Regions from separate parts of the Burkholderia sp. L-4 genome, predicted to be linked through region 2. Evidence: predicted binding sites of a transcription regulator. Region 2 holds the regulator's gene; the other holds the start of a gene.
The links. The regulator FliA, encoded in region 2, starts transcription of late flagellar genes. The targets are predictions, from matches to a motif close to CTAAAGTTTNNNNNNNNNNNGCCGNTA.
Positions count from the first base shown of each region.

Region 1: AC1VVG_RS05570 (DUF4088 family protein) is a predicted target of FliA. The motif match lies at 1,900-1,926, and genes of this name have one in related genera.

Region 1 covers NZ_JBXEOX010000001.1:1,177,532-1,189,300, forward strand. The annotation lists gene AC1VVG_RS05560 (RNA-binding S4 domain-containing protein) at 1-207, opposite strand, end outside; gene AC1VVG_RS05565 (hypothetical protein) at 477-872, shown strand; gene AC1VVG_RS05570 (DUF4088 family protein) at 1,001-1,786, opposite strand; gene AC1VVG_RS05575 (AzlD domain-containing protein) at 1,948-2,286, opposite strand; gene AC1VVG_RS05580 (AzlC family ABC transporter permease) at 2,283-3,035, opposite strand; gene AC1VVG_RS05585 (AraC family transcriptional regulator) at 3,123-4,022, opposite strand; gene AC1VVG_RS05590 (CreA family protein) at 4,086-4,571, opposite strand; tRNA gene AC1VVG_RS05595 (tRNA-Asn) at 4,699-4,774, opposite strand; tRNA gene AC1VVG_RS05600 (tRNA-Asn) at 4,846-4,921, opposite strand; gene fdxA (ferredoxin FdxA) at 5,025-5,348, opposite strand; gene pncB (nicotinate phosphoribosyltransferase) at 5,636-6,835, shown strand; gene AC1VVG_RS05615 (LutC/YkgG family protein) at 6,924-7,586, shown strand; gene AC1VVG_RS05620 (sodium:proton antiporter) at 7,630-9,060, shown strand; gene AC1VVG_RS05625 (2-hydroxyacid dehydrogenase) at 9,142-10,131, shown strand; gene AC1VVG_RS05630 (DNA recombination protein RmuC) at 10,128-11,606, shown strand; gene AC1VVG_RS05635 (GNAT family N-acetyltransferase) at 11,709-11,769, opposite strand, start outside.
Region 2 covers NZ_JBXEOX010000001.1:250,294-262,062, reverse strand. The annotation lists gene ahcY (adenosylhomocysteinase) at 1-852, opposite strand, end outside; S-adenosyl-L-homocysteine riboswitch at 885-1,009, opposite strand; gene AC1VVG_RS01205 (RNA polymerase sigma factor FliA) at 1,111-1,845, opposite strand; gene AC1VVG_RS01200 (nucleotide-binding protein) at 1,868-2,686, opposite strand; partial or broken gene flhF (flagellar biosynthesis GTPase FlhF) at 2,679-4,462, opposite strand; gene flhA (flagellar biosynthesis protein FlhA) at 4,459-6,561, opposite strand; gene flhB (flagellar biosynthesis protein FlhB) at 6,638-7,837, opposite strand; gene AC1VVG_RS01180 (DUF805 domain-containing protein) at 8,170-8,550, opposite strand; gene AC1VVG_RS01175 (VOC family protein) at 8,848-9,351, opposite strand; gene AC1VVG_RS01170 (DUF3443 family protein) at 9,522-10,754, opposite strand; gene AC1VVG_RS01165 (DUF2844 domain-containing protein) at 10,771-11,274, opposite strand; gene cheZ (protein phosphatase CheZ) at 11,533-11,769, opposite strand, start outside.

The DNA of each region.
Region 1 (11,769 bases), 930 kb from region 2:
CACCGCGATGCGCGTGTCGCCGAGCAGCACGACCTGGCCCGCGCGGATCTTGCAGGTCTTGCGCAGCTCGACCGCGCCGTCGACTTTGACCGCGCCGGACGCGACGATCACTTTCGCGCTCCCGCCGCTGTCCGCGAGGCCGGTGATCTTGAGAAGGTTGTGCAGCTCGACGTATTCGCCGGTCAGCGTGAAATCCAGGTTGGGCATGACGAAGGAGGTGCGCAAGGCGCGGGAGGAAACGCTCCGCATCATACGGCACCGCGGGCCGACGCGCGAGCGCGGGCCGCCACGGCCCGCAGTTGTTAAGGACTGTGAGCGATTCGTCAGCAAATGAAACGGTGGGTAACAGTCTGAGAGATTCGAGAACCGGCCGGGCGCGCCGGGGGTCTTTTGTCGTACCTGCTGCGTGTTGCGGCGGGGACGCGACGGACCGCATCGCAGCGGTCCGGGCTCACAACTTCTCGAGGAGAATTGCCATGTCCAAGATTCGTACGATGCTGATCGGTGCCGCGCTGACGGCGTTCGCTACTTCGGCCGCATTTGCCCAGACGGGGACGGCGGCGCAGGGTGCAGCCGGTGCCGGCGTGCAGGCACCGGCTGCAGGTGTCGGCGCAGGCGTACAGGGCAGCGCCGGCGCGAACGCGTCGGGCAACGCGGTCGGCGGCGCAACCGATGCGGTCGGCGCGGCAGCCGACGGCGCGAAGGATACCGCGTCGTCGGCCGTCCATTCGGCCAAGAAGCACACGAAGCATGCCGCGAAGTCGGCCAAGGGCCATGTCGGCGCCGCCAAGGCGAAAACCGGCGAAGCGACCGAAGGCGGCGCGTCGGTCGGCGCGCAAGGCGGTGCATCGGCCCAGGGCGCCACGCAGTAAGCGACGCCCGGCGCCGCGCGACGCTCGCCCCCCGGGCGTCGCGCCGCCAGCGGTCCGACGGCCCGGTTCGCCTCATGCGAGCCGGGCCGTTTTCATGGGTTCATGCTGTCAGCGGGATGGGTGCGCGGTCATGGCCGGCGCTGTCCTTGCCCTTGTCCCGGTTGTCCCTGCGACGGTCGCACGGCGGCCGGCGTGAACACGCTGCGCAGCCACGCGGCGAGCCGTGCGAAGACGTCGTACGGTTCCTCGACGAAGATCTCCGGCTTCAGCAGCCGCAGGTACTCCATGATCTGCTGCGCTTCCTGCTTCTGGAACGAGCCGTGCGCAAGGCCCAGCCGCAGCAGCCCGCGCAGTTCGCCGAGCTTGTCGCGCGCGGTGCTGCCGACGCTCATCTCGCACGCGAGCTTGGCCTCGTAGATGCGCTGGCGCAACGATTCGGCGAGCCGCCACGCAGGCGTCTGCATCAGCTCCTCGAGCGCCTGGATGTCCTGCGCCGCGCCCTTGATCTGCGACGCGAGCGGGTCGATCAGCGACGGGTCGCCCTGCGCTTCGGCGACGATCGCCTTCGCCCAGTCGCGGCACGCTTTCGCGAGTTCGTCGGGGGTCCATTCGGAGCGCGACGCGAAGCCGAAGCCGAATTCGCCGGCCTGTCGCATCAGGATCGCGACGACGTCCGGAAACTCCTTGTCGAGCGTGCGCTTGGCCCATGCGTACTGGCCGCCCTGCAGCATCCGCTGCACCGCGTGTTCGGTCAGCGGCACCATGTTGTCGAGCAGCTTGGCGCGCAGGAAATCCTCGAACGACGGTGTCGCGAACTGCGGGTCGAGTTTCAGCGACACGCGGACGAACGCGTCGTAGTCCTTGCGCAGGGACTCGAGCGTGTCGTCCTTGAGGGAAAGGGTGATCTGGCCCATGAATCGTCTCGATGGCGGCCCGCGCAAGCCGACGGCCGGCACGGCGCACCGGGGCGGGCGCAGCGTCGACTGACCGGTGCGCGCCGAGGCCGGTGGCGGGTCTTCATCCCCTATATCGGCGCGCCGGGCGGAAACTTGAGCGTGCGCGGTAGAGCGTCCGCTCAGGCGGGCAGCCAGTGGGGGATCACGACCCCTTGCCAGAAGAAGAACACCGCGAGCCCCGCGGCGATCGTCACGAGCGGGCGGCGGGTTGCCGCCGACACGAGCACGGCGGCGAGCGCGCCGACGAGCTGCGGATTGCGCCAGGTCAGCTCGGCCGGGCCGCCGTGCGGCGAGACGGTCATCGGCACGATGATCGCCGTCAGCACGGTCACGGGCACGAAGCCGAGCGCGGTCCGCACGAGCGGCGGGAAGGTCAGCCGCTCGCCGAACAGGAACAGCGTCGAGCGGATCGCGTAGGTGATGACGGCCATCCCGAGGATCAGCAGCGCGTAGCTCACGATGTCGCCTCCGTGCGCGAGCCGGTGCGCCTGCGTTCGTGCAGCAACGTGAGCGTGACGCCGATCGCGACGCCGGCGGCGACCGCGCCGAGCAGCCCGAGCTTGTACGGCCAGCCCTGCCAGAGGCAGGCGAGCGTGCCGGCCGTCGCGGCCGCCGCGAAATAGCGCAACGTGCCGAGCTGCGGGACCACGATCGCGATGAAGGTCGCCGCCATCGCGAAATCGAGGCCGAGCGACTGCAGGCCCGGGAACGCCGCGCCGAAGCCGATGCCCGCGAGCGTCCAGACCTGCCAGTTCAGGTACATCGCAAGCCCGGAGCCGAAAAAGTAGTGGGGGCCAACCGTGCCGGGCGCGAAGTGCCGGTAGTGCGCATGGGCGACCGCGAACACCTCGTCGGTCATCAACGCGCCGAGCGTGGCACGCCAGCGCAACGGCAGGTGTGCGACGTAGGGCGCGAGCGTCGCGCTGTACAGCAGGTGGCGCAGGTTCACGATCAGCGTGGTCGCGAGCACGACGACGAAGCTCGCGCTGCCCGCGATCAGGCCGAGCGCGATGAATTGCGCGGAGCCCGCGAACACTGCGAGCGACATCAGTGCGCCGTGCCATGCGGCGAGCGGGCCGCCGCCGACGAGCGTGCCGAAAATCACGCCGAACGGTGCTGCGCCGATCATCATCGGAATCGTGTCGCGCGCGCCGTCGAGCCATTCGTTGAGCGGGCGGCGAGGGGGCGAGGCGGGTGTCGGGTTCAAAGGGGCTCCTCCATGAACGGGAGGATAGCGGGCCGGTGGCGGGCCGGCTTGTATGTTCTTGCGCTCGCGAATGCGTGGGCGGCCGCGTCAGCTCGCCTGCCAGCGCCCGGGCGGAACCCCGAACATCCGTTTGAAGTGTCGCGTGAAGTGGCTCTGGTCGACGAAGCCGCTGGCCGCCGCGACGTCGGCGACGGGCACGCCCGCGCGCAGCGGCGCCAGCGCGCGCTGCAGCCGCAACTGGTTGCGCCACGCATGCGGCGGCATGCCGGTGGTGCGCGTGAACAGGCGTGCCGCGTGGAACGGCGACAGGCCGGCTGCCTGCGCGACGTCATCGAGCGTCACCGTGCACATGAGATCGGCCGCGAGCCGCTCGCGCATCGCGTCGACGCGCGGTTCGTCGGCCGCGAGCGGCGCCGGTCGCGGCCGCGCGTCGGCATGGCGCACGATCAGCGTCGACAGTGCGTCGAGCATCGCCGTTTCGGCGGCGAGCGGATCGTAGATGCGCGGTGCGTCGGCTGCCGGATCGCCGGCCGGCTGCCCGTGCGCATGCGACGACAGCGCGCGCTCGCTGCCGGCTTCCATCATCCGGTGCGCGAGCGTGAGCCGGGCGGCGAGATCGGCGTCGCGAATCACGTCGGAGGCAAACCACGGCGCATCCTGCGGGCGGCCGGCGATCGCGCTCGCGAGTCCGCGGACGAATTCGACCGGCAGGTAGCTGACGCGATAGCACCAGCCTTCGTCGGTTGCGCGCGAACCCGTATGCACTTCGCCGGGATTGATCACGGGCACGGTGCCCGTTTCGGCGACATAGCCGTTGCCGCGATAGGTGAAGCGTTCCGCGCCCTCGAGAATCACGGGGATCGTGTACGCGTCGTGCCAGTGCGGCGCGAACGCGTGGTCGCGATAGGTCGCCGTGAGGAGATCCGCGTCCGGCAGCAGCGGCGTGCGCCAGTAGCGTGCGGCGTCGGGAAGGCGGGTGGCGGACATGATCGGGCGCGGGAGCGGTCGGACACGACAGTGTATCGCTCGCGCGCCCGGCCGGTGTGCGCGTTACTTGACCGGAATCGTCGTGCCGGCCGGCATCGGCACCGCGGTGACGGCATTCTTCGGGCTGCCGCTGACGATCCGGTCGCTGTAGGTCAGGTAGACGATCGTGTTGCGCTTCTGGTCGACCACGCGCACGACGTGCAGCGTCTTGAAGATGAACGACATGCGTTCGCTGAACACGTCGGTCTGCTGCTTGAGCGGCTCCTTGAAGCTGATCGGCCCGACCTGCCGGCAGGCGATCGACGCCTCGCTCGGATCCTCGGCCACGCCGAGCGTGCCCTTGATCCCGCCGGTGCGGGCGCGCGATACGTAGCAGGTCACGCCGTTCACGACCGGATCGTCATACGCTTCGACGACCACGCGGTCGGAGCCCGTGACGCGGAAATGGGTGTTGACGCTGCCGACTTCCTCCGCGTACGCGAGCGGTGCCGCGGCGAAGGCGGAGAACAGGAGGGCGAACGGGGCGGAGCGCAGGAGACGATGCTTCATCGACGGAACCGGATGCGAATGCGGGACAGAGACTCTAGCATGCGCGCGACGGGGCGATGAACGGCGGAAACGCGGAAGGGTGGCCGGAAAAACAAAAGGCCCGTCGAATGACGGGCCTTTCATTGTTTGGCTCCCCGACCTGGGCTCGAACCAGGGACCTACGGATTAACAGTCCGGCGCTCTACCGACTGAGCTATCGGGGAATAAATCGGTACATCTGCGTGCGTTGTTTCCAACAAAAAACCCGTCCACTTTCAACGGGCCTTCGTGTTTTTGGCTCCCCGACCTGGGCTCGAACCAGGGACCTACGGATTAACAGTCCGGCGCTCTACCGACTGAGCTATCGGGGAACAAACAACAACAGCAGAGAAACGAGATTGTATGGAGTGGTCGCTAACCTGTCAATACCTTCGGGCCGCGATCTACAAAAAAATTTCTGCGGCCGCCGCGCGATCAGCGCTCGAGCAGGTGCAGCTTCTCCTGCACGTCCTTCCACTCGTCCGCGTCGGCCGGTGCCGGCTTGGTCTTGGTGATCGACGGCCAGTTCTTGGCCAGCTCGGCGTTCAGCTCGGTGAACTGCTGCTGGTCGCCCGGAACGTCTTCTTCGGCATAGATCGCATTGGTCGGGCACTCGGCGACGCACACGGCGCAGTCGATGCACTCGTCCGGATCGATGGCGAGAAAGTTGGGACCTTCACGGAAGCAATCCACCGGGCACACATCCACGCAATCCGTGTATTTGCACTTGATGCAGCCTTCGGTCACAACGTGAGTCATTAAAACGCTCCTGCTTGGCGGTATATATGGGGTGGCGTTTGCGCCAAAAGCGGCATTGTAACTGAAGCGCCAAACCCGCATCGCGTGGTCGGCTATCCGGCTTATATCGTTTCGTGATTAGTTTATGGGGTGCGCAACGCAGGCGCGTGCGCGGCGCGCCTGCGCGACGGGAGCAGGGCCGCGGGCGGTTTCCCGATGGTCGGTCCCGCATTCGGGTAACATGGCCGCCTGACCGGGCGGCGCGCGGTGCGCAGGTGCCCTGTCTCGATATTGGCGGTGCCGTCACCATGATCATCACTTCGCTGCTCGACACGGATCTCTACAAGTTCACGATGATGCAGGTCGTCCTGCATCACTTTCCGGCTGCAAACGTCGAGTACCGCTTCCGGTGCCGCACGCCCGGCGTCGACCTCGTGCCGTACATCGACGAGATCCGCGACGAGGTGCGCGGCCTGTGCGCGCTGCGCTTTTCCGACGTCGAACTCGACTACCTGCGGCGGATGCGCTTCATCAAGAGCGATTTCGTCGACTTCCTCGCGCTGTTCCACCTGAACGAGAAATACATCTCGATCACGCCGTCGCCGAAGGGCAACGGCGAGATCGACATCGTGATCGAGGGGCCGTGGCTGCACACGATCCTGTTCGAGATCCCGGTGCTCGCGATCGTCAACGAAGTCTATTTCCGCAACACCCAGCGCGAGCCCGACTATCGCGAGGGCCGCGAGCGGCTGCGCGAGAAGATCAAGCTGCTCGGCGCGGAACCCGAGTTCGCCGACTGCAAGATCGCCGACTACGGCACGCGCCGGCGTTTCTCGAAGGTCTGGCACGAGGAAGTCGCGCTCACGCTGCGCGACGGGCTCGGCCCGCAGTTCGCGGGCACGAGCAACGTGCTGTACGCGATGAAGCACGACATCACGCCGCTCGGCACGATGGCGCACGAGTACCTGCAGGCATGCCAGGCGCTCGGCCCGCGGCTGCGCGATTCGCAGATCTACGGTTTCGAGATGTGGGCGAAGGAATATCGCGGCGACCTCGGGATCGCGCTGTCGGACGTCTACGGGATGGATGCGTTCCTGAACGACTTCGACATGTACTTCTGCAAGCTGTTCGACGGCGCGCGCCACGACTCGGGCGATCCGTTCGAATGGGGCGAGCGCATGCTGCGCCACTACGAGGCGAACCGCTGCGACCCGCGCACCAAGGTGCTCGTGTTCTCGGACGCGCTCGACATCCCGAAGGTCATGCAGTTGTACGAACGGTTCCGCGGGCGCTGCAAGCTCGCGTTCGGCGTCGGCACGAACCTCACCAACGATCTCGGCTACGTGCCGCTGCAGATCGTGATCAAGATGGTGCGCTGCAACGGCCAGCCGGTCGCGAAGCTGTCGGACTCGCCGGGCAAGAGCATGTGCGACGACAAGGCGTATCTCGCGTACCTGCGCCAGGTGTTCGGCATCGCGCAGCCGGTCGAGGAAGACGCGTCGAAGTGAGCGCCGGCCGTGCGGCCGAAGGTGCGTGGCGGCAGGGTCGGCCGGTATAATCGGACGGTATTGCACGCCAACGTCACGAGGACCGTTCATGGACACTTCCGCTGCCCGTCGCCAGATCCTCGCGCGCATCCGCGCGGCGCAGGGGCGCGCGGCCGAACCCGACGCAGCGGAGCGCGACGGCGTCGCCGACTATCTCGCGCGTCATCCGCCGGGCCCGCGCCCGCCGGCGCCGGCCGACCTCGTCGCCGCCTTCGTCGACGAAGCCGCGCGCCTGTCGACCACGGTCGACGAAGTCGCGACGCTGGCCGACGCGCCTGCCGCCGCCGCCCGCTATCTTTCCGCTCACGGGCTGCCGGCGCAGGCCGTCGCGTGGCGCACGCTGGCCGATCTCGACTGGGCCGGCGCCGGCCTGTCGGTCGAGTGCCGCAAGCCGCGCGACGGCGATCTCGTCGGCCTTACCGGCTGCTTTTGCGCGACCGCCGAAACGGGTTCGCTGGTGCTGCTGTCCGGCCCCGACACCTATGCATCGGCCGGCCTGCTGCCGGAAACGCACATCGCGCTCGTACCGGCTTCGCGAATCGTCGCCGGGCATGAGGACGCGTTCGCGCTGATTCGCGCGGAGCGCGGCGAATTGCCGCGCGCGGTCAACTTCGTGTCGGGCCCGTCGCGCACGGGCGACATCGAGCAGACCATCGTCCTGGGCGCGCACGGCCCGTATCGCGTGCATGTGATCATCGTACGCGGCGCATGACGCGCCCGCTGCATCCGCTACCACTCGAACAAGGAAGTTCTGCATGAAACGACATGCCGCCTGGGCAGGCATGGCGTCGGGAATCGCGCTTGGCGCGGCGCCCGCGCTTGCATCGGCCGCCACGCTCGACGGTGCCGCGCTGTCCGCACTCTGGGGCATCCCGTTCGCCGGGATCCTGCTGTCGATCGCACTGTTCCCGCTCGTCGCGCCGGTGTTCTGGCATCACCACTTCGGCAAGATCGCGGCCGGCTGGGCGGTCGTGTTCCTGGTCCCGTTCGCGGTCGCGTTCGGCGCGGGCACCGCGTTCGGCACGCTCGTGCATGCGCTGCTCGAGGAATACATTCCGTTCATCGTGCTGCTCACCGCGCTCTATACGGTCGCGGGCGGCATCTGCGTGAACGGCAACCTGCACGGCTCGCCGAAGCTGAACACCGCGATCCTCGCGCTCGGCACGCTGCTCGCGAGCGTGATGGGCACGACGGGCGCCGCGATGCTGCTGATCAGGCCGCTCCTGCGCGCGAACGACAACCGCAAGCATGTCGTGCACGTCGTGATCTTCTTCATCTTCCTCGTCGCGAATGCGGGCGGCTCGCTGTCGCCGCTCGGCGATCCGCCGCTGTTCCTCGGCTTCCTGAACGGCGTGAGCTTCTTCTGGACGACGACCCATCTCGCGCTGCCGATGCTGTTCATCTGCGTCGTGCTGCTGACGCTGTTCTTCGCGCTCGATACGTACTTCTACCGGAAGGGCGGCGAGGAGCGGCCGGCCGCACTCGACCCGACGCCCGACGGCGCCGCACTGTCGATCGACGGCAAGATCAACTTCGTGCTGCTCGCGGCCGTGATCGCGCTCGTGCTGATGAGCGGCGTGTGGAAGCCGGGCATCGCGTTCGACGTGTGGGGCACGCACGTCGCGCTGCAGAATCTCGTGCGCGATGTCGCGCTCGTGCTGGTGACGCTCGCGTCGCTCGCGCTCACCCCGCGTTCCGCGCGCGAGGGCAACGCATTCAACTGGGCGCCGATCGAGGAAGTCGCGAAGCTGTTTGCCGGGATCTTCGTGACGATCGCGCCGGTCATCGTGATCCTGCGCGCGGGCTCGGACGGCGCGTTCGCACAGATCGTCCATCTCGTCACGGGGCCGGACGGCAAGCCGATCGACGCGATGTACTTCTGGGCGACGGGCATCCTGTCGTCGTTCCTCGACAACGCGCCGACGTATCTCGTGTTCTTCAACCTCGCGGGCGGCGATGCGCAGGCGCTGATGACGACGGGCGCATCGACGCTCGCGGCGATTTCCGCGGGTGCGGTGTTCATGGGCGCGAACAGTTATATCGGCAACGCGCCGAACTTCATGGTGAAGGCGATCGCGGAGTCGCGCGGCGTGAAGATGCCGAGCTTCTTCGCGTACCTCGGCTGGGCACTCGTGATTCTGGTCCCGGTGTTCCTGCTGACGTCGCTGATTTTCTTCCCGGCGTAACCTGACGACTTTCAACCCAGCGCGGGTGGTCCCGGCGGCGCGCCGCGCGCCGCGACCGGCTCGCGGCATACGGAGATGGCGATGCAGAAGATCCTGGTCGCGCGTCCGATCTTTCCGGACGTGATCGAACGGCTCAAGCAGTATTTCGACGTCGACTGGAACGACGGCGACGCGCTCGCGCCCGATGCGCTCGCCGCGCGTCTGGCCGACAAGGACGGCGCGCTGACGGCCGGCGACCCGGTCGGCGCGGCGACGCTCGCGGCGGCCCCGCGCCTGCGCGTCGTGGCGAACATGGCGGTCGGCTACAACAACTTCGACATGGCCGCGTTCAACGCGGCGAACGTGCTCGGCACCAATACGCCCGACGTGCTGAACGAGTCGACCGCCGATTTCGGCTGGGCGCTGATGATGGCCGCCGCGCGCCGGATCGCCGAATCCGAGCACTGGTTGCGCGCCGGTCACTGGCGGAAGTGGGCGTACGACGGTTTTCTCGGCTCCGACATCTACGGCTCGACGCTCGGCGTCATCGGGATGGGCCGCATCGGCCAGGCGCTCGCGCGCCGCGCGCGCGGCTTCGGGATGCAGGTGATCTATCACAACCGTTCGCGGGTCGCGCCCGAGATCGAGGCCGAGCTGAACGCCGAGTACGTGTCGAAGGATGCGCTGCTCGCACGCGCCGATCACGTCGTGCTCGTGCTGCCGTACACGAAGGAGAACCATCACACGATCGGTGCGGCCGAGCTCGCGAAGATGAAGCCCACCGCGACGCTGACCAACATCGCGCGCGGCGGGATCGTCGACGACGCGGCGCTGGCTGCCGCGCTGCGTGACGGGACGATCGCCGCGGCCGGCCTCGACGTGTACGAGGGCGAGCCGACCGTGCATCCGGCGCTGCTCGAGGTGCCGAACGTCGTGCTGACGCCGCATATCGCGAGCGCGACCGAACAGACGCGCCGCGCGATGGCGAACCTCGCCGCCGACAACCTGATCGCCGCACTGGGCGAGGGGCCGCGCGCCGGTCAGCCGCCGAATCCGCTCAACCCTGACGTGATCGGGAAGCCGCGCGCATGACGATGACGTTGTTGCTTGCGGCGGTCGTCGTGCTGGCCGTCGCGCTCGCGGTGGCGATCGTCGCGCTCGTGCGCGGCGGCGGCCGTCACGACGACGCGGCCGTACTCGGCGACCAGATCGAGGACGCCGCGCACGCGCAGGCGCGCGCGGTCGAGCGGCTCGAACGCGAATTGCGCGGGGAGATCGTCGAGAGTGCGCGCGGCTCGCGCACCGAGCTGGCCGGCAGTTTCGCGCAGCTTCAGCAGACGCTCGCCGCGCAGCTGACGAGCGTGGCGACCGTACAGAACAACCAGATCGAGGGTTTCGCGCAGCAGCTCGGCAAGCTCGTCGCCGGCAATGCGCAGCAATTCGACGCGATGCGCGAGAGCGTGCAGCGCCAGGCGCAGCAGGCGCGCGAAGAGCAGACGGGCGCGCTCCGGCTGTTCGGCGACACGTTGAACCGGCAACTCACGCAACTGACCGAGGCGAACGACCGCCGGATCGGCGAGGTGCGCGCGACGCTCGAACAACGGCTGAAGGAAATCGAGACCAACAACGCGGCGAAACTCGAGGAGATGCGCCGTACCGTCGACGAGAAACTGCATGCGACGCTCGAGCAGCGGCTCGGCGAATCGTTCAAGCTCGTGTCGGACCGGCTCGAACAGGTCCATCGCGGGCTCGGCGAAATGCAGACGCTCGCGGCCGGCGTCGGCGACCTGAAGAAGGTGCTGACCAACGTGAAGACGCGCGGCACCTGGGGCGAAGTGCAGCTCGAGGCGTTGCTCGAACAGATGCTGACGCCCGACCAGTACGCGAAGAACGTCGCAACGGTGCCGAAGAGCACCGAGCGCGTCGAATTCGCGATCCGGTTGCCGGGGCGCGACGCCGGTACGCGCGATGCGCCGCCCGTGTGGCTGCCGATCGATGCGAAATTCCCGCGCGAAGACTACGAGCGGCTGATCGATGCGCAGGAGCGCGCCGACGTGGTGGCCGTCGAGGAGGCGGCCCGTGCGCTCGAGACGCGCGTGCGGCTGGAAGCGCGCACGATCGCCGAGAAATACGTCGCGCCGCCGCACACGACCGATTTCGCGCTCCTGTTTTTGCCGACGGAAGGGCTTTACGCGGAGATTCTGCGCCGCCCCGGACTGACCGACCTGCTGCAGCGCGACTATCGCGTGACGATTGCCGGGCCGACGACGCTCACCGCGCTGCTCAACAGCCTGCAGATGGGGTTCCGCACGCTCGCGATCGAGCAGCGCTCGAGCGAGGTGTGGCAGGTGCTCGGCGCGGTCAAGACGGAATTCGGCAAGTTCGGCGACGTGCTCGCGCGCACGAAGTCGCAGCTCGAAACGGTCACGCGTTCGATCGAGGCGGCCGAGCAGCGCACGCGCGTGATGAGCCGCAAGCTGAAGCAGGTCGAGGCGCTGCCGGGCGATACGGCGGCCGGGCTGCTCGGTGCGGAAGGTGCTGACGGCGCCGATGCGGACGACGCATGACGTGAGTCGCCCACAGCAAGCGGGACGAAAAAACGGGCGCCGAGGCGCCCGTTTTCCGTTGAAGCAGTTTCTGAAGCGACCACCGGCGCGGCCGGCCCGCGCTCATTGTCCGGCGAGTGTACCCAGCGCGTCGCCCGTGACGCGGACGATGCGCCATTCGGGC
Region 2 (11,769 bases):
GGTGACCCACACGGTCGCGCCCAGGCCGCGCAGCGACTGCGCGCAGCCCTTGCCCACGTCGCCGTAGCCCGCGACGACCGCGACCTTGCCCGCGATCATCACGTCGGTCGCGCGCTTGATGCCGTCGACCAGCGATTCGCGGCAGCCGTACAGGTTGTCGAACTTCGACTTCGTGACCGAATCGTTCACGTTGAACGCCGGGAACGGCAGGCGGCCGTCCTTTTCCATCTGGTACAGGCGGTGCACGCCGGTCGTGGTTTCCTCGGTCACGCCCTTGATGTGCGCGAGGCGCTTCGAGTACCAGGTCGCATCGATGTCGAGGTGCTTCGCGATCGACTTGTACAGCGCGACTTCTTCCTCGTTGGTCGGCTTCGCGATCACCGAACGGTCCTTCTCGGCCTTCGCGCCGAGGATCAGCAGCAGCGTTGCGTCGCCGCCGTCGTCCAGGATCATGTTCGCGAATTCGCCGTTCGGCCATTCGAAGATGCGGTGCGAGAACTCCCAGTATTCGTCGAGCGACTCGCCCTTGAACGCGAACACCGGCGTGCCGGCTTCGACGATCGCGGCCGCGGCGTGATCCTGCGTCGAGAAGATGTTGCACGAGGCCCAGCGGACGTCCGCGCCGAGCGCCTTCAGCGTCTCGATCAGCACGCCCGTCTGGATCGTCATGTGCAGCGAACCGGCGATGCGCGCGCCCTTCAGCGGCTGCTGCGCCTTGTATTCGTCGCGGATCTGCACGAGGCCCGGCATTTCGGTCTCGGCGATGTTGAGTTCCTTGCGGCCCCAGCCGGCCAGTGCCATGTCGGCGACGACGTAATCGTGGGAAGCCTTGGAATCGATAATGGCGTTCATCACGCCCTCCTTTCTAAAAAAGTTCTAGATTGGTGACGTGAGCGCCGTTCAGGAAGCGGGGCCGGCGCGACGATCGCTGAACGCGCCGCACGGCTGCTTGGTGAAGCCTTCCGAGCCTGGCGGACACGGACGGTCCGTCGCAACGCTCCTCGGAAAACGGAGGGGATTGTAGCAAATCGGCGCGCAAAATGCGCGAGCACCGCGACGCAAGCACGGCACAAGCGCGCGGCGTCGGCGCGCGTGGCCGCCCTGACAGGGTCAGGACTCCGCGCCGACCCAGGCCTGTTCGCGCAGCCGCGCGCGCAGGCGCGCGACGGCCTGGCTGTGCAGCTGGCACACGCGCGACTCGCTCACTTCGAGCACCGCGCCGATCTCGCGCAGATTCAGACCCCGTTCGTAGTACAGCGACATCAGCAGCTTCTCGCGCTCCGGCAGCCGCTCGATCGCCTCGACGAGCGCCTCGCGCAGGTGCTCGTCGAGCAGCGCCGACAGCGGATCGGCGTGATCGACGCGATAGCGGTCGAGAAACGGCTCGTCGTCGGCCGCGCGGTCGAAATCCTCGTAGTAGATGAGCTGGCTGCCGTGCAGGTCCTGCAGCATCCCCTGGTATTCGTCGAGCGGCATCTTCAGGTGCTCGGCGATCTCGGTCTCGCTCGCCGAGCGGCCGAGATGCTGCTCGACCTGGTGCACCGCGTGCTCGACCTCGCGCGACGTCTTGCGCAGGCTGCGCGGCAGCCAGTCGTTGCTGCGCAGCTCGTCGAGCATCGCGCCGCGGATGCGCTGCGTCGCGTAGGTCTCGAACTGCGCGCCCTGGTCTTCCTTGTAGCGGCCGGCCGCGTCCATCAGGCCGATCATGCCGGCCTGGATCAGATCGTCGAGATCGACGCTCGCCGGCATCTTCGCGACGAGCTGCAGCCCGAGGCGACGCACGAGCGGCGCATATTGCGCGAGCACGTCGGCCTGGGACATCTTTCCTTGAGCGTTGTACATCATGGCTCTCTCCTTCCGGTGGCGCTCACGCGGCGTGTGCCGCGCCGGCCTCATACGACGGCTTGCCGCCCGCGTGGACCGCGCGCCCCGTGCCCGGCCGCGGGCGCATCGGCCAGTACAGCAGGTCGGCGGCAATCTGCCGGTAGTCGCGCGCGGCCGGCGACGACGGGAACGCATCGACCACCGCGTGCATCAGTTCGCGCGCATGCTCGACGAGCGGATCGGCGCTCACGCAGCCCGCGTCGGCGATCGACACGGTCAGGTAGCGGCTCGCGACGCCCGCGAGGTTGTCGAAGGCCGTCTTCGCGTCCGCGTGGCTGCCGACGTGATTGGTCAGCACGCGGAACTGCGCGAACGCGTGCGCGAAATGCAGCCGCTTCATGCATGCGTACGCCTCGGTGATCGCCTGCGCGGCGACCCGCGTGACGACCAGCACGTCGTGGGCCTCGCGGGCGAGCGCCGAGAACGAACCGTCGGCGCCGAGCTGCGCGTCGACCAGCACGATGTCGGCCGGGCCGTCGATGAAATCGCTCAACTGCGCGTCGCTGTAGCCGGCACGCGCGAGCCGCGCGGCCGCGCACAGGCCGAAGCCGGCAGCCACCCGCGTGCGTTCGCCGTCGCGCAGCCACGCGCCCGCCAGGGTCGCGCTGGCCGAATGCACGTCGGCGCGTTCGTCGACGACGAGCACGTCCTTGCCGAGCGACGCGAGCGCCGTCGCCAGATTCACGATGGCGGACGTGCAGCCCACCCCCGTCGGCCCGCCCGTCACCGCGACGATGCGCGACGCGCGCCCGGCCAGCAGGCGCCGCAGCCCTTCGGCCTGGTCGATGATCCGTTTATCCAAATCGCACCTCGTGCAGCTCGGCGGTGGAACGTGCGGTCAGTGCGGAAAGCAGCGTCGGCATGTCCTCGTCTTGCGGCACGAAGGGGGAGCCGTCGCGCGGCACACAGAACGCGCTCTTCAGCAGGAATTTGGTCGAGGCGACGTACAGGTTCTCCGGCACCTTCTGGCCGGTCGACACGTAGTGGACCGGCAGCTTGTAGCGGATCACCGTGTCGAGCACGCCGCCGAGGTGGGTCGCCTCGTCGAGCTTCGTGAGGATGCAGCCGGCGAGATCGGAGGATGCCGCGTGCGGATGCTCGCCCGCGCTGCGGTATGCCTGCACGACTTCGTTGAGCGTGTCGCCGTGGCTCGTCGCGTTGAGCAGCAGCAGGCGCTGCACCGGCGCGTTCGCGCCGTGCAGCATCGCGATCTGGTCGGACACCGCGCGGTCGCGCTGGCTCATGCCGATCGTGTCGATCAGCACGATGTGCTTGTTGCGCAGCTCGGACAGCGCGAGCGCGAGATCGCCCGCATCCTTCACCGCGTGCACCGGCACGCCGAGGATCTTGCCGAAGATGCGCAACTGCTCGTGGCCGCCGATCCGGTAGCTGTCGGTGGTCAGCAGCGCGACCTTGCTCGCGCCGAAGCGCATCACGCAGCGCGCGGCCAGCTTCGCGGTGGTGGTCGTCTTGCCGACGCCCGTCGGCCCCATCAGCGCGAACACGCCGCCGCGCTCCATCAGCGCGTCCTCGCTGTCGAGCACCGGCAGATTCGACGCGAGCACCGACTGCGCCCATTCGGCGGCCTGTTCGAAGGTCTGCGTGCCGTCGCCGGACGGCAGGTTGTCGACCAGCATCCGCACGAGCTGCGCGGAGAAGCCGGCCGCGAACAGGTGCTTCGTCAGCGCGCCGTGCACGGCGCTGCGACGCTGGCGGTCGTGCCACTTCAGGCTGTCGAACTGCTCTTCCATCATCCCGCGCAGTTCGCCGAGTTCCTGCATCACCGTGTCGTTGACGATCCGCTCGATGCGCGACTTCACCGCGTCGGCCACCGCGGCGGCCGTGTCGGCGGACAGGCGCGTGCGCTCGGCCGTCTTTGCCGCGTGCGCGGCGCCCGTGTCGGGGCGCGGGAGGCGGCCGGCATCCGGCGCTCGGCGTCGCGCACGATGTCGCGCGCCCAGTCGGGCGGCGTCGCGCGCGCGGCGGCCTGCGGCGCGGGTGCGCTCGCCGGCGGCGTGGCCGGCGCCTGCGCGCGTGCGATCAGCGCGTCGCGCTGCTGCGTCAGGCGCTTCGCGTGCTCGACCAGCCAGGGGGCGGGTTCGGCCGCACCGGCGGCCGGGGTGTCGGCGGCGATGCCGGCGGCGGACGTGGCGATCGACGGCGAGGCCGCAGCCGGCGGCATGCCGGCCGGCGCATCCGCATCGAGCGCCGACGCGTGCGCGTCCGGCTCCTCCGCGTCGGCGCTCGCGCCGAACACGGACGAGAACACGTCCGGCAGCCCGCCTTCGCCGGCGGCATAAGGATTCATGACCGGGCGCGCCGGTACCGCGCCCGGGCGCGATACGATGCCCGGCACGGCGGCGGCCGGCACGGATTCCGGCAGGCGCGGCGTGGCGAGGCGCGAGCGGGCGGCCGGCGGCGTCACCGCGGCCAGGTCCGAATCGGCGAGTGCAACGATTTCGACGCTGCCGTCATCGAGCGTGCGGTTCGACAGCACGACCGCGTCGGCGCCGAGCGCCTCGCGCACGAGACGAAGTGCGTCGCGGCTCGTTGCGCCGGTGAATTTGCGAATGTTCAAGCGGAACCCCCGATGACGTTAACGACCTTGATCGTGCGTGTGTCCGGCACTTCGGCATACGACAGCACTTTCAATTGCGGCAGGCTGCGGCGCAGGAAACGCGCGAGCATCGCGCGCAGCGCGTGCTGCACGAGCAGCACGGGCGGCAGCCCGAGATTCTGTTGACGCAGCATCGCTTGCTGCGTGCCGGTCAGAAGGTTGTGCGCGAGGCCGGGTTCGAGGCCCGGGTTCGCGCCGGTGGCGAGCGCCTGCGACAGCACGCGCTCGAGATTCGCATCGAGGCCCATCACCTGCATTTCGCCGGCGCCCGGATACCACTGCTGCGTGATCGCGCGGCCGAGCGAGAGCCGCACCGCGGCCGTGATCTCGTACGCGTCGCCGCGGCCCGCGTGTTCGGACACGGCCTCGAGGATCGTGCGCATGTCGCGGATCGGCACGCCTTCCTCGAGCAGGTTCTGCAGCACCTTCTGCAGCGTCGTCAGCGAGATCGTCTTCGGCACGAGGTCCTCGACGAGCGACGGCGCGTCCTTGCCGGTGCGCTCGATGAGCGCCTGCACTTCCTGGCGGCCGAGCAGTTCGGCCGCATGCTGGACGACGAGATGGTTCAGGTGCGTCGCGACGACCGTGCTCGCGTCGACCACCGTGTAGCCGTACACCTGCGCCTGCTCGCGCAGCGCGACGTCGATCCACACGGCCGGCAGCCCGAACGCGGGATCCTGCGTGACCGCGCCCGGCAGCGCGGCCGTCACCTGGCCCGGGTTGATCGCGAGCCACTGGCCCGGGAACACTTCGCCGACGCCGATCTCGACGCCCTTCAGCGCGATCCGGTACGCGTTCGGCCGCAGCTCGAGGTTGTCGCGGATATGGATCACCGGCGGCAGGAAGCCAATCTCCTGCGCGAATTTCTTGCGGATGCTCTTGATGCGCTTGAGCAGCTCGCCGTCGCTGCCCTTGTCGACGAGCGGGATCAGCCGGTAGCCGACTTCGAGGCCGAGCGGATCGATCAGCTGCACGTCGTCCCAGGTTGCCTCGTGGCTGTCGGACGGCAGCACCGCGGGCGGCGCGATGTCGGTCACGTCGCCGGCCGCCTTGCGGGCCGCCGCGCGCCGGGTCAGCGTGCGGGCCAGCCAGATCGCGCCGCCGCCGAGCGCGAGAAACGCGAAGTGCGGCATCCCCGGGATCAGCCCCATGACCACGATGATCACGCCGGTGATCGTCAGCACGCGCGGGTTCGTGAACAGCTGGCCGGTGATCTGCGTGCCGATGTCCTCGTCGGTCGCGACGCGCGACACGATCACGCCGGCTGCAGTCGAGATCACGAGCGACGGGATCTGCGCGACGAGGCCGTCGCCGATCGTCAGCAGCGTGTAGTTCGTGCCGGCTGCGGCGAACGACATGTCGTGCTGGACCATCCCGACGATCAGCCCGCCGATCACGTTGATCGCCATGATGATCAGGCCGGCGATCGCATCGCCGCGCACGAACTTCGACGCGCCGTCCATCGACCCGTAGAACTCGGCTTCCTGCGACACGGCGAGACGCCGCTTGCGCGCCTGTTCCTCGTTGATGAGGCCCGCGTTCAGATCGGCGTCGATCGCCATCTGCTTGCCGGGCATCGCGTCGAGCGTGAAGCGCGCGGACACTTCGGCGATCCGCCCCGCGCCCTTCGTGATCACCATGAAGTTGATGATCATCAGGATCACGAACACGACGATGCCGACCGCGAAATTGCCGCCGACGAGGAAGTGGCCGAACGCCTCGATCACCTGGCCGGCGGCGTCCGGCCCGGTGTGGCCCTCGAGCAGCACGACGCGCGTCGACGCGACGTTCAGCGACAGGCGCAGCAGCGTCGAGAACAGCAGCACGCTCGGGAACGCCGCGAAGTCGAGCGGCTTCATCGTGTACATGCTGACGAGCAGCACCATCACCGACAGCGCGATGTTGAACGTGAACAGCAGATCCAGCAGCATCGGCGGCAGCGGCAGGATCATCATCCCCAGGATCATGCAGATGAGGATCGGGCCCGCGAGCGCGCGCAGGTTCGTGCCGGCGAACGGGTTCTGGCGCTTGGCGAACAGGCCGGTGGTCGGGGTGCTCATGCTGCCTCCGGCCGGGCCGCGTCAGGGGCGGTAGCCGCTACGGGGAACGGCGCGCGCGGGTGAGCGTGGGGGCGGATCATTGCGACGCTCCTTGCTGGCCGAGCGTGTCCTCGGCTTCCTCGCGTTCGTCGCCGGCGGCGACCGACGTGCCCTTGTCGAGTTCGGCCGGCACGTCGAGATCGACCGGCACCGCCGGAAACGCGCCGCCTTCCGAGCGGAAGCGCTTGAGCTGGTAGACCCACGCGAGCACCTCGGCGACGGCCGAGTACAGCGAGCCGGGGATCTCGCGCTCGAGTTCGACGTTGTGATACAGCGCACGCGCGAGCGGCGGCGCCTCGAGCAGCGGCACGTTGTGTTCGGCCGCGAGTTCGCGGATGCGCGCCGCGACGAGGTTCACGCCCTTCGCGACGACCTTCGGCGCGCGCATCTCGCCGTCCGTGTATTGCAGCGCGACGGCGAAGTGCGTCGGGTTCGTGACGACCACGTCGGCCTTCGGCACGGCCGCCATCATCCGGCGGCGCGCGATCGCGCGCTGCTGCTGGCGGATCCGCCCCTTCACGTGCGGATCGCCTTCGTTCTCGCGATGCTCGCGCTTCACTTCTTCCTTCGTCATGCGCAACTTCTTGTTGTACTGCCAGATTTGGTAAGGCACATCGAGCGCGGCGACCACCAGCATCCCGGCGACCGTCGTGCCGCAGCACACGGCGACCAGGTGCAGCGCGTCGGGGAGCGCGACGCCGAGCGGCTGCGTCGCGAGGCCGAGCAGTTCGTCCTTGCTGCGCCAGATCGCGACGCCGCCGATCCCGCCGACGACGATCGTCTTCGCGACCGACATCCCGAGCTGGATCGGCCCCTGGATCGAGAAGATCCGGCCGAGGCCCGAGATCGGGTTCAGGCGGTCGAACTTCAGCTCGAACGTCTTCTGCGAGATCAGCCAGCCGCCGAGCGCCATCGGCGCGAGCAGCGCGGCGAGACCGGTGAGCGCGAGGATCGGCAGCAGCGCGGTGAGGCCCTCGAGGCTCGCGCTGCCGGCCGCCGACAGCATCCGGTTCGTGTCGAATGCGGTCGCGCGATCGAACGTGAACGCGCCGCGCAGCATCGTCTGCAGATGCGCGCCCGACGGGCCCGCGAGCAGCCATGCGCCGTAGAACCCGGCCGCGAGCAGCGCGAACGAAGCCAGCTCGCGCGAACGCGCGACCTGCCCCTCCTCGCGCGCCTTCTCGCGGCGCCTGGGAGTGGCGGCTTCGGTCTTGTCGAGATCGCTCTCGTCTGCCACGGGGCCTCCAGTCGGGTACGGCGGAATGCCGCTTTCCAGTGACACCGATTATTCATGCAGGCGTCAAACGCCGATCGGTCGAGCAAAGCCGGGAAAGGGGGGTATTTCGGAGAATCGGGCGAGCCGGTGCGAACGCGGCCGGCGCGGGGGCGCAGCGACGCGCGGCAACGCGGAAAAACGTGCCGATCGGCGCGATGGCGAGGGGTCGGCCGCGGGCAGGACGCCGACGGCGGGAAGCGGGGAAAGGGCGAAACGACTGCGGTGAACCGACGGGCGGGAAAGGCGGGACATTCAGGCCCCGGCGCGACGCTCGCGCGCCGGGGCGGGACCGGTCAGACGGCCGGAATCGGATCGGCGCCGAAGCGGTTCGGGCCGTCGGTGCCGCGCGAGCACATCCACACGAGCAGCAGGATGCCGCCGACCACCGGAATCAGCGCGATCAGCAGGAACCAGCCCGAGCGGCCCGTATCGTGCAGGCGGCGCACGCTGACCGCGATGCCCGGAACGAGCAGCGCCAGCGAGACCAGGCAAATGACGCCGAGCAGCAGCAGCGTGATCAGGCCGCCGTCGCGGCCGGCCGCGCCGATGACCTGGGCCGCGATCGAAAGAATGACGCTCAGCAGCGTGAAATACCAGTATTCGGCACGACGCGCACGGCCTTCGAATGTCGCGTATTTATTGAGTGCGGTACGAACGGCTTCGGAAAAACCCATCTTATTACCCTCCTGTTTTATATTGGCACCCCGGAAACAACGCCGGCATTATATGTTTGATTTTCACCGGACTCCACCTCTTTCGCCTGCCGGCCGGTGCTCGCCCGTTCGCATGGACGCCGATGCCGCGCGGGAAAGGCCGCTTAAGCATAATGCGGTACCGCGGCCTTGCATGCCGCGTCATTTTAATAATCTTGAAGACCTGACAGAAACGACAGCCCCCGATAATCCGGCATTTGATTACATTCGAATGAAACCGCGCCCCAACGATAATCGCCTGACGTGCGCGGCATTCGATTATCCGGCCTGATCCGCCGCCTGCTGCAGCGCGGCGAGGTCGAGCTTCTTCATCGTCATCACCTGCGCCATCACGCGCTCGGCGCGCGCCGGGTCGCCCGTCATCAGTTCGGCCATCTGCACCGGCACGACCTGCCACGACACGCCGAAGCGGTCGCGCAACCAGCCGCACTGCTGCGCGCGCTCGTCGCCGCCTTCGGACAGGCGTGCCCAGTAATGATCGATCTCGTCCTGGTCGCGGCAGTTGACGACGAACGACACGGCCGGCGTGATCTGGAACACGGGGCCGCCGTTCAGCGCGACGAACGCCTGCCCGTCGAGCTCGAACGCGACGGTCATCACCGCGCCCTCCGCGCTGCCGGACGCGTGCGCGCCGGCCTTGCCGTAGCGCGCGACGTGCACGATGCGCGCGTTGTCGAACACCGACACGTAGAAGCCGGCCGCCGCCTCGGCGTCGCGGTCGAACCACAGGAACGGCGTGATGCGCTGGATACGCGGGTTCATGACGTTGTCTCCTCGATGTCGTGCCGGCACCGGTGCCGGTGCCGGTCTTACATCGTAGGCGCTGCGCCCGCGCGCGGCGGAAATCCGGCCCATCGGACACGCACGGCGGCGCGATAAAAAAAGGGGGCGATCGCTCGCCCCCCTTTGTTCCCGCGTGCCGCCGCGCCCTGTCAGAACGCGACGAACGGCTGCGCGCCGCCGCTCGCGGTCTTGTCCATCCCGAAGTAGATCGTCTTGCCGTAGAAGTGCGGCATGCCGATGTCCAGCCAGCTGGTCGAGCCGAACGGGCCCGCGATGTCGTTGAACGCGAACGTCGACGGGTTCGAGAACAGCGAATCGGCGTTCGAGACGGGCATCGACACGACACCCGACGCGCCGTTCTGGCCGCTCAGCGTCGCCGAGTAGGTCGTCGCGGACGACGGGCAGTAGAACTCCGTGTTCCGCGAACAGACCGTCTGCGCCGAATCGTTGAAGAAATACGCGTTCGAGCCCGTATCGAAGAACGCGGTCACGTTGCGCCCGAGGAACGTCGCGCTGACGTCGCCCGTCGTGGTCGACGTCAGGACCGTTTTGCCGCTCAGGCTCGGCAGGCCGAACGTCAGCGTCCCGGTCGCGCTCGCCTGCCCGTTGCTCGAGATGGCCGGCATCTGCACGCTCACGCCGTCGCTGTTCGCGAAACGATGGACCGGGTTGGCCACCTGCTGCGACAGCGGCACGAGCGCCACCGTGCAGCTCGCGTTGTCGCCGTTCGGGCACGCGTAGTAGTTGTTGCTCGACGACGTCGACGTCGCGCAGGTCGTGCCGCAGTCGTACGGCGCGGGCCCGATGCCGAGGATCCCGTTCGCGCCCAGCGCACCCGCCGAGTTGGCCGACGCGCCGCCGTTCGTGCACGAGCTCGGCACGTTGGTCGTGCCGAGGTCGCCGATGATCTGCACGGGCAGCGCGCGCGCCTGCTCGGTGCCGATCGACAGGTCGACCGTGCGTACCGATCCCCACGTGTAGCTCGACACGAACTTGCCGCACTCGGCCACCGGCGCGCCGCCGCTCGTCACCTGCGGCAGGCTGCCCAGCACGCCCGACACCGCGCTGCCGACGAGCCGCAGCCCGTAGGACGCGGTATCGACCAGCACGTTGTTGACCACCTGGCAGTTCGACGTGCCCGGCGCGCAGACCTTCACGCTGATGGTCGGGATGTTGATCACGTTCGCGACGCCCGTGGCGACCGTGATGACGGCGGTATTTCCGGAATTGCCGTCCGATCCGCCGGATCCGTTGTTGCCGTTGTTGCCCGTGTTGCTGCCGCCGCCGCCGTCGCCGCCGCCGCATGCGGTGACGAGCACGGCCGTCGCGGCCGCGAGGCCCAGCACGCCGAGCCAGCGCTTGAATGTACGATGAATGCTCAAGATCGCTCTCCCGCTGTCACTGGATGTCGGTGCCGGCCAGGCCGGCCGGCAGCGCCGCCGGCAGCCACGCCTGACCCGAGAACGCGCCCATGTGGCCGCCCGTCCGGATCACGAGGCCGCTCGTGTCGACGGCCACGGGCGCACGCCAGCCGCGCGCCTTGTGCGCCGCCTGGACGCCTGCGGTGTACTGCGGGAAATAGCTGCCGAGCAGCGACGCGAGATCCGGCATCGTCGGCCCGCTCCACGCGAGGCCGAACACGCTGCCGGCGGCCGACGTGTATTCGTGGATGACGGTGCCCGACCCGAGCGTGATCTCGCGGACGGTATAGCCGGCCGTGCTCGTCTGCACGCCGTCCGCCGAACGCATCGCGCGCTGCAGCGCGCGCACGGTGGCGGCCTGATCGTCCGCGGGCGGCGACATCGGCGCGCCGCCCAGTTCAGCATGTGCGTGGACGGCCCACAGCACACCCATTGCGGCCGCCGCCTGCGCGACGGTCCAGCCCAAGCGTTTCAGCTTCACGTTCCCCCCCAAGGGATTGGCTTCGTTGCGGCGGCGCCGCCATCGGGCCTGCGCCGCCTGCCAACCGATGATTCGTACGAATGACGCTACGTTGCTGCTGACGCGTAGTATGCCTGCTGAGTGTGACCAAGTGTCAATTCGACGCAGGATCACGCCGCGCCGCAGGGACGCGGCGCGCACGGGGAAACGAGGCGGGAACGGGAAAGGTGCGCGGCGGGCGCCCCGCGAAACGGGGCGCGCCGACGCGTGGCGGCAAGGTCAGAAGCCGAGGCTCGCGAGCAGGTCGTCGACCTGCCCCTGGTCCTGGACCACGTCGGATTTGCCTTCCGGCGCGATCTGCGGGCCGTTGAGCAGCGACTCGGGGCTGCCGGTCGCACTCATCTGCTCGGCCGCGAGCGCGGCCGCGGTGGCCGCGAACTGTTCGCGCCGCTCGGGCGCGATGTTCTCGACGAGCACGGTGAGGAGCTGCTGCTCGATCAGGTAGACCATGTCCAT